DNA from 4 places in the Streptomyces sp. NPDC058195 genome. Region 1 is predicted to be linked to each of the others. Evidence: riboswitches for the same ligand, from Rfam matches in the RefSeq annotation. Region 1 holds a riboswitch; each other region holds the start of a gene.
The links. Region 1 has a riboswitch for cyclic di-AMP ahead of ACFVWY_RS12805 (M23 family metallopeptidase). Riboswitches for the same ligand answer to the same signal wherever they lie in the genome.
Positions count from the first base shown of each region.

Region 2: linked by a shared signal. The riboswitch ahead of ACFVWY_RS16500 (peptidoglycan DD-metalloendopeptidase family protein) and the one ahead of ACFVWY_RS12805 (M23 family metallopeptidase) in region 1 are both predicted to bind cyclic di-AMP.
Region 3: linked by a shared signal. The riboswitch ahead of ACFVWY_RS11740 (C40 family peptidase) and the one ahead of ACFVWY_RS12805 (M23 family metallopeptidase) in region 1 are both predicted to bind cyclic di-AMP.
Region 4: linked by a shared signal. The riboswitch ahead of ACFVWY_RS31120 (transglycosylase family protein) and the one ahead of ACFVWY_RS12805 (M23 family metallopeptidase) in region 1 are both predicted to bind cyclic di-AMP.

Region 1 covers NZ_JBHVVM010000008.1:108,347-110,538, forward strand. The annotation lists gene ACFVWY_RS12800 (M16 family metallopeptidase) at 1-805, shown strand, start outside; cyclic di-AMP (ydaO/yuaA leader) riboswitch at 1,043-1,208, shown strand; gene ACFVWY_RS12805 (M23 family metallopeptidase) at 1,222-2,046, shown strand.
Region 2 covers NZ_JBHVVM010000011.1:162,719-164,910, forward strand. The annotation lists gene ACFVWY_RS16495 (alpha-galactosidase) at 1-882, shown strand, start outside; cyclic di-AMP (ydaO/yuaA leader) riboswitch at 1,178-1,334, shown strand; gene ACFVWY_RS16500 (peptidoglycan DD-metalloendopeptidase family protein) at 1,338-2,192, shown strand, end outside.
Region 3 covers NZ_JBHVVM010000007.1:175,431-177,622, reverse strand. The annotation lists gene ACFVWY_RS11745 (ATP-binding protein) at 19-495, shown strand; gene ACFVWY_RS11740 (C40 family peptidase) at 477-950, opposite strand; cyclic di-AMP (ydaO/yuaA leader) riboswitch at 954-1,152, opposite strand; gene ACFVWY_RS11735 (hypothetical protein) at 1,514-1,822, opposite strand; gene ACFVWY_RS11730 (ATP-dependent Clp protease proteolytic subunit) at 1,830-2,192, opposite strand, start outside.
Region 4 covers NZ_JBHVVM010000034.1:54,927-57,118, reverse strand. The annotation lists gene ACFVWY_RS31125 (transglycosylase family protein) at 1-683, shown strand, start outside; cyclic di-AMP (ydaO/yuaA leader) riboswitch at 996-1,170, shown strand; gene ACFVWY_RS31120 (transglycosylase family protein) at 1,174-1,938, shown strand.

The DNA of each region.
Region 1 (2,192 bases):
CTTCGAGGCCCACGTCCGGCCGTCCGCCGCGACCGCCGTGGTCGTCGGTGACCTCACCGGCATCGATCTGGACGCCCTGCTCGCCGACACCCTGGGCGACTGGTCGGGCGAGGCCGCCGAGTCCCGCCCGGTGCCTCCGATCACCGCCGACGACACCGGCCGCGTGGTGATCGTCGACCGTCCCGGCGCGGTCCAGACCCAGCTGCTGATCGGCAGGGTCGGCGCCGACCGCCACGACCGTGTGTGGCCGGCCCAGGTGCTCGGCACCTACTGCCTGGGCGGCACGCTCACCTCCCGCCTCGACCGGGTGCTGCGCGAGGAGAAGGGCTACACGTACGGCGTGCGGGCCTTCGCCCAGGTGCTGCGCTCGACGGCCCCGGGCTCCGCCTCGGGCGCCACCGGTGCCTCGATGCTGGCCATCAGCGGTTCGGTGGACACGGAGTCCACCGAACCGGCGCTGAAGGACCTGTGGACGGTCCTGCGGACGCTGGCGGCCGGGGGCCTCACCGACGAGGAGCGCGAGACGGCGGTGCAGAACCTGGTGGGCGTGGCGCCCCTGAAGTTCGAGACGGCGGCCTCCGTCGCGGGAACCCTCGCCGACCAGGTCGAGCAGCATCTGCCGGACGACTACCAGGCGCAGCTGTACGCCCGCCTCGCGGAGACCGGCACGGTCGAGGCGACCGCGGCGGTCGTCAACGCCTTCCCGGTCGACCGGCTGGTCACGATCCTGGTCGGCGACGCGGCCCGGATCGAGGAGCCCGTCCGGACCCTGGGCATCGGAGAGGTGACGGTGGTCACCGGCTGACCGGCTGGTCATCGGTCGGCCTCTGGCCGCACCGATCGGTACGCAGTGGGGCAAAGGGGCGACCCTCGCGAGCGAGATCTCGCGAGAGTCGCCCCTTTTGTCCGTTCTGTTGCAAGGGTTGCCTGTCTGCCCTGTGGGATGCGCTACAAAACGCCCTGTCCGTTTGGCGGATGAAAGTCGCCCCGTTTAGCGTCGGCACGACTGTTCGCCACTCGTATGCCGCATCCGCGACGTACCGGACAGTCATCGCCGAGTCCCCGTCCGGCGCGAGCCCGGGGAGCCGGGGACCCACGCAGTCCCTGGGGTGAATCGGACGCCTGAGCCCCAAGGGGCCGGGGCGCCCGTAGGAGACCTTCCTGCTCCGAACCCGTCAGCTAACCCGGTAGGCGAGAAGGAAGGAAAGGATCAGCCACTCCATGGCGTTCACCCGTGCCACCGGGAAGCATCGTGCCCCGGGCCGACTGAAGCGCAAGGGCGCGAAGGCCGTCGGCGTCGCGGCCCTGGCCACCACCGGCGTCATCGGCGGTCTGGCCGCCCCGGCCGTCGCCGCGGACGCCGAGTCCGCCGCCGTCGAGGACACCGGCCTGACCCAGGTCCTCACCATCGACGAGACCCTCGCCGAGCGGATCGGAGCCCAGGCCGACGCGCAGCGGCACCAGGCCGACGCCGCGGCGAAGGCCGAGGCCGAGGCCAAGGCGAAGGCGAAGGCCGAGGCGCGGAAGAAGGCAGCGGCCAAGAAGAAGGCCGAGGCCAAGGCGGCTGCGGAGCGCGCGGCCGAGTCCCGCGCCGGGACGGCGACCCGTGTCGCCCGGTCCGCCGAGCGCACCGCGCTGGGCGCCTTCCACCTTCCGGTCGCCGGTTCGTACGTCTCCACCAGCTACAAGTCCGGCGGCTCGCTCTGGTCCTCCGGCAGTCACTCGGGCGTCGACTTCCACGCCGCGTCCGGCAGCTCCGTCGTCGCCGTCGGCGCCGGTACGGTCGTCGAGGCCGGCTGGGGCGGCGCGTACGGCAACAACATCGTGCTCCGGATGGCGGACGGCACGTACACGCAGTACGGCCACCTCTCCTCGATCGGTGTCGCGGTCGGTCAGGGCGTCGCCGCGGGCCAGCAGATCGGCCTCTCCGGTTCGACCGGGAACTCCACCGGGCCGCACCTTCACTTCGAGGCCCGGACGACGCCGTCGTACGGCTCCGACGTGGACCCGGTCGCGTACCTGCGCGCCCATGGCGCCGCCCTCTGACCGGCGCACCGCCACAGCTTCCGCCGAAGGCCCCGGGCTCCGCGTCCGGGGCCTTCGGCGTGCCCGCCGTGCGGTACGGGCGACCGCCCGGCGCCGGACCTTCGCGCGGCCGGAAGGTATTCATGAATTTCCACCCGGCATCGGAA
Region 2 (2,192 bases), on a different contig from region 1:
GTCCAGCACGTCCCCGGCCGGGCCCGGACGGAGTACCGCAACCAGCTGGTGCTCAATCTGGCCCGGCCCGATGTCCAGGAGTACCTCTGGGAGCGGCTGCACGCGCTGCTCTCCGGCACCCCCGTCGACTACGTGAAGTGGGACTTCAACCGCTGCTTCACCGACCCGGGCTGGCCCGGTGAGGAGTATCCCCAGAAGATCTGGACCGCCCATGTGGACGCCCTGTACGCGCTGATCGACCGGCTCAGGGCCGCCCACCCCGCCGTTGCCTTCGAGTCCTGCTCGGGCGGGGGCGGCCGGATCGACCTGGGCATCCTGTCCCGTACCGACCAGGTGTGGACCTCCGACAACACCGACCCGCTCGACCGGCTCGCCATCCAGGAGGGCTTCGGGCACCTCCACCCGGCCCGGGTGATGGCCGCCTGGGTCACCGACAGCCCGAACCGCCAGCTCAACGGCAGGGTCAGCTCGCTGCGATTCCGCTTCGTGAGCGCCATGGCCGGGGTGCTCGGCATCGGCGGGAACCTCACCGAATGGAGCGAGCAGGAGCTGACCGAGGCGCGCGGCTGGGTGGACCTCTACAAGGAGATCCGCCCCGTGGTGCAGCACGGGGCGCTGTACCGGCTGCGCGAGCCGCGCGGCGGACTCAGCGCGGTCCAGTACGTCCTCGGCGAGGAGGCCGTGGTCCTGATGTGGCTGGAGGCCCAGCGGTACGGGGAACGCCCCCCGGCCCTGCGGCTGCGCGGGCTCGACCCCGCGGCCGTGTACACCTGCCGGGAGACCGGGGCGGTCCACCACGGCTCGGTGCTGCTGCACCAGGGGCTGCACACCGGGCTCCGGGGCGATCTCGACGCGCGGGTGCTGCGCCTGCGACGGAGCTGAGCACCCGAGGTGTCCGTAATGCGCACTTTTTCCTAACATCGCCTGCTTGTAAGGGAGATGGCCGGCGTCCCGTGAGCGGGATCATATTCGTGACGGTGTGTGGCGGCGGCCCCGGCGGGCATTCCGTACCCGGTGCGGAATGACAAGATCCGTAATCCACGGAGGGTGACCGGAATTCCGCGCCGAATTCCCGGAACGGAATACCGGGGTGGAACCTGCCGCTTGTTCTCGCCGTCCCGGCTCGCTTACGGTCACCGTCATTCCGGACGGTCCGCCCAATCCTGCCGCCGACCGGAATTCACATCCACTTATCGCGTGGCAGGAGCGGGGGAACCAGGTAGGCCGCCGACCGGGGAAATCCGGCCGGCTAGGGGTGAAGTCGCACGTGGTGCGGCCGGGCATCTCCAGCCCGAACCCGACAGCTCACCTCGCAGGCGCCGGAGAGGACAGACGCCATGCCCAACACGGGTAAGCACCGCCGTACCAAGATCGGCCCCATCGCCCGCGGCATCGCCGCGGTCGGCACCGGTGGCGCCGTCATCGCACTGCCGCTGCTCGGCGCCACCGGCGCCCACGCCGCGGAGCAGTCGGCCCCGGCCGCCGCGCCGGAGCGGGCCGCCACCGCGCACACCGCGCCGAAGTCCGCCCCGAAGGCCGCGCCCGCCACGTACTCCGTCGTGTCCGGCGACTACCTGTCGAAGATCGCCGCCGAGCACCAGGTCAAGGGCGGCTGGCAGAAGCTGTACCAGGACAACCGCGAGGTCGTCGGCGAGAACCCGGGCCTGATCTTCCCCGGCATGAAGCTGACCCTCTCCGCGGCGACCGCGGCCAAGGCCGCACCCGCCGGCGCCGGCGCCGGTTCCGCCCTGCCGTCGAAGGCCCTCGCCCCGGCCGCCGAGAAGCCGGCTCCGGCCGAATCCGCCGCTGAGGAGGCCCCGGCCGCCGAGAGCACCGCTTCCGGCTACGCCCACCCGGTCCCCGGCAACCACACCACCAATTACCGGGCCTCCGGCTCCAACTGGTCCAGTGGCAGCCACACCGGTATCGACTTCCCCGTCGGCACCGGTACCGGCGTCAAGGCCATCACCTCCGGCACCGTCGTCGCCGCCGGCTGGGGCGGTGCCTACGGCAACCAGATCGTCGTCAAGCACGCCGACGGCCACTACTCGCAGTACGGCCACCTGTCCTCCCTGTCCGTCTCGGCGGGCCAGGCCGTGAGCGTCGGCCAGCAGGTCGGCCTCTCCGGCGCCACCGGCAACGTCACCGGCCCGCACCTGCACTTCGAGGTGCGCACCGGCCCGGAGTACGGC
Region 3 (2,192 bases), on a different contig from region 1:
AGGGAAGGACGGCACGCTGTGGCAGATCATCAGAGGGCATGCGTCACCCTGCCGAGCGATCCGGTCTCGGTTCCGGCGGCGCGCAGATACGTGGTCGGGGTGCTCGGCGGATGGGGTCTGGCCGACGACGCCGATTTCGTCGACGGCGTCCGGCTCATCGTCTCCGAACTGGCGACCAACGTCGTGCAGCACACCTTCGGGCAGTCGCCCACCTTCACCGTGGACCTCCGGCTGGACCAGGAGGAGAGGTTCCGCCTGGGGGTGACGGACAGTCATCCGCAGTGGCCCAGGCGACCGCCCGCCGCGGTGCGGCAGGACAACGGACGTGGCATGGGGATCATCCGCTGTCTGGCGCAGCAGCGCGGCGGGCGGCTGACCGTCACCCCCACCTCCGACGGCGGCAAGACGGTGTGGGTCGTGCTGCCGTGGCGGGTGCCCGTGCGGAGCCGGGCGGGGGCTTCGGGGACCGGCCGGGCTCAGCCGACCCGGCCGTAGTAGACGCTCTTGGTCCAGATCTTCTCCAGCCGGACCACCGCGCCGCTCCTGGGCGAGTGCCAGATCCTGCCCGCTCCGGCGTAGATCCCGACGTGGTAGACGCTGCGGCCGTAGTGGAAGAAGACCAGGTCGCCGCGTTGCCGGCGTGAGGCCGAGACGTGCCGGGTCCGGTTGTACTGCTGCTGTGCGGTGCGGGGGAGCTTCTTGCCGGCCTTCTTGAACGCGTAGAGGGTCAGGCCCGAGCAGTCGAAGCGGTGGGGACCGGCGGCGCCCCAGCGGTACGGCGCCCCCTTCTTCGATGCCGCGATGCCGAGCGCCTTCGTCGATACGGTCGCGGCCTGGGCGTCCGCCTGGACACCCGGGGCGAACATGGTGCCGCCGACGGCGGCGAGAGTGAGAACCGAGGCCGTTCCGGCCCGGACGAACAGAGACGGGACATGAACCTGCGCAGACATGCGCAACCCTTCGTCAGCCGCCTGTGAAGGATGACCTGTCGGGTTCGGGCCGGCGAAGTCGCCCGGCCGCGTGGTGCGGCTTCACCCCGAGGGTCGTCCGGTGTGTCCGGGCCGACCCGTTGTGCCTGGGTCCTCCACTCCTGCCGATCCACTCTCGTCGACCAGGCATCCGGACGGCGGCAGGACTCGGCGTCCGCCCGGACCGCCCCGCCGCGGTGGCGGGGGCTTGTCGTCCCAGGGATCTTGACCCACGGATCATCGGATTTCCGAGCCGAAAATGGGATATGTGAGGCTCCTCACGACTGATCCATTCAGGTGGACATGGTGCGCTCCGGGCTGCTGACGGAGCTTCGGGCCCACGCCGTACCAGCGACGGAAGCGTAGATTCCGGTCACTGTCCCTGTGAAACGCGCAAGTTGAGCGGTCTCGCGTGCGAGGGACTTCCTACGCCGAACGAGCGAGGAAATCCGATCACCGTGTCGGGTGTGTCGGCCACGGCGGCGGGGTGAGGGCCGTGGGCGGTGCGGCCGCCCGCCTCGCCCACGGCGGAGCGCACGCTCCGGTCACATCGTGGGAGCCGGGGGTACGGTGACGCGCCCGGCGCGCCGCTCACCGTCCAGCACGCGCAGCGCCCGTGCGAGCGTCGCGGTGTGGATGTGTGCCTCCCCCCGTTCGTGCATCAGCGCCAGCGCTTCCCGCAGCGCCACCGCGTGCGAGGCCAGTGCCTGAGCGGCGCGCAGCGCGCCGTAGGTGTCGGTGCCCCGGGCCGGGTTGATCCGGCCGAGCTGGTCGACGACGTCGAGGTAGCGGTCGATGAACTCTCCCTCGGCGCGGGTCAGCGCGGGAAGCGGCGGGAGTTCGGGCGGTCGCATCGTGCGTTCACCGCGCGGCGTGCGGTGGGCGGGAGGCGTTCCGGTTCTCCAGGACGTGATCCACCAGGCCGTACGCCCGTGCTCCCGCCGCGTCGAGGATCAGGTCGCGCTCGATGTCCGCGGCGATCCGTCCGGTGTCGCGGCCGGTGTGCCGCGCCAGCAGTTCGATCAGCAGCGTGTGGAGCCGTTCCATCTCCCGGGCCTCGACGGCCAGGTCGGACGGCTGGCCCCGTACCGGTTCGGGGAGTTCGGGCTGGCGCACGAGCACCCGGGCGCCGGGCAGCGCGTGCCGGTGACCAGGGGCGCCCGCGGCGAGCAGTACGGAGGCGCAGGGGCCTGCCTGGCCGAGGCAGAAGGTCTCCACCTCGCA
Region 4 (2,192 bases), on a different contig from region 1:
TCCTGGGGGACCGGGGGCCGAAGGCCTGGCCCAGCTGTGCGGTCATCTCCGGCCTGGCGCCGGGCGGCTCGCTGCCCGGCGTCGACCCCGGCACCGCCCCCGTCGGCGACCCGGCCGGGACGGTGACACCGCCCGGGAACGAGCAGGGTGACCCGTCCGACGGGGCCACGCCGCCCCGAAGCGCCTGGGAGGGCGTGGACGCGGTGGACGGTGCTGACGGCTCGTCCGGGAACAGCGGCAAGCGCCCGGGGAAGGCGAAGGGCGAAGGGGCGGACACGCCGGACGCGGAGTCCTCGCCTTCGGCCACCCCGTCCGGTGCGCCGTCCGACGCACCCTCACGCGCCCCCCGGGACGCCTCCGCTTCGCCCGATTCGGCCGACGGTACGGGCGGGCGGCACCGCGGCACCCCGGCCGCCGAGGAGGGCCGTGGCGCGAACGGCGGTCACCGCGAGTCCGGCCGGCACGCCTCGCGCGGCGGTGGCGACGCGCGCGATACGGCCGATCAGGTCACCGACGGCACGTACACCGTCCGGCCCGGCGACAACCTCTGGACGATTGCTGATGCACAGAAGGTTCCCGGTGGGTGGTCCGCGCTCTACGAGGCGAACAGGAGCGTCGTCGGCTCCGATCCGGACCTCATCCTGCCTGGCCAGAGCCTCGATCTCGACGCCAAGGCCGAGTAGGAGCGGTCCGGTGACGGTCCGGTAATCGCCTAAAAGCGCCCCGAAAATCGGGGCAGTTCAGGGGCCTATGTCCGCTTATGTGTAAGTGAGACATGGGTCTCTTTGCGTCTTCCGGCGTGTCGCGTTCCGGTGGCCCTTCCTGGTGGCCCTCACCTGCGAAAACAGTAATTCTTCAGATGCAAGTACGGACTGATTGTCCGATGTGTCCACCTTTGAATGTAGGGCTTGCGTATGTTTACGGTCGGAATCGCTCGCACCGCGGGCCCCGTCGACCGTCACGCCGAATCCTGCCGTCGGTCGAAGGGAAAACAGACGCGTACAGCGCCGTAGGCAGGAGCGGGGGACCCAGGTAAGCCGCCGGGTCCGGGACGTCGGGACGACGTATCGGATCAGGCTTGGGGTGAAGTCGCGCGCTAGGACGTGCGACCGGGCAACTCACTCGGCCCGAACCCGACAGCTCACCTCGTAGGCGTCGGTGAGGAGAAGTTCCATGCTGCTTTCCAGCAAGGGCAAGCACCGCCGCCCGTCCAAGGTCGTCCGCATCGCCACGCTCGCCGGTGTCGCCGGTGCCGCCGTCGCCGTGCCGCTGATGGGCGCGACCAGCGCCTCCGCCGCCTCCGTCGCCACCTGGGACGCTGTTGCCCAGTGCGAGTCCGGTGGCAACTGGTCCATCAACACCGGCAACGGCTACTACGGCGGCCTGCAGTTCTCGCAGTCCAGCTGGGCCGCCGCCGGTGGCCTCCAGTACGCCTCGCGCGCCGACCTGGCCACCAAGGCCCAGCAGATCGCCACCGCCGAGCGCCTCCTCGACATGCAGGGCCCCGGTGCCTGGGGCTGTGCCGGTGCCGGCGGCCTGACCAACGACGGTGTCGACCCGGGTGTCGACACCGGTTCGTCCTCGAACTCCTCCTCCGGCTCGACCGCCGGTTCCGGCGCCTCCGAGCAGCAGAGCGCCGCCCCGAAGAAGCAGGCGCAGCCGAAGCCGGCCGAGCGCACCGAGGCCCCCGCCGCCTCCCGCTCGGACCGCACCGAGGCCCCGCGTGCCGAGTCGAAGAAGACCGTCACCACCCCGACCGGCGAGAAGGTCAAGAGGGGTGACGGCGAGTACAAGGTCGTCACCGGCGACTCGCTGAGCAAGATCGCCGCCGAGAACGGCGTCAAGGGCGGCTGGCAGCGGCTGTTCGAGCTGAACGAGGACATCGTCAAGGACGCCGACCTGATCTACCCGGGTCAGCAGCTGCACCTGACGAAGTAACAGGGACTCTCTCCTCCCCGGCCGCCCCGGTCCGGCGCGCATCCCCCCGTGCGCACCGGACCGGGGCGCCCTCCTTTCCGGCCTCCCTCCGCTCGGTGGAGCGGGAAGGCGTTCAAGTGTTGTAGTTACCGGCCGGTAGGTTTTGGGCGGAATGCCCGGCAATGCGGTCTCTCGGGTCGTTTTTCGTCCCAGGGGTCGGGCGGTCGTGGGGACGGGCGGGCCGGGCCGGTTAGGCTCTTGTCGCAAGGCCAAAG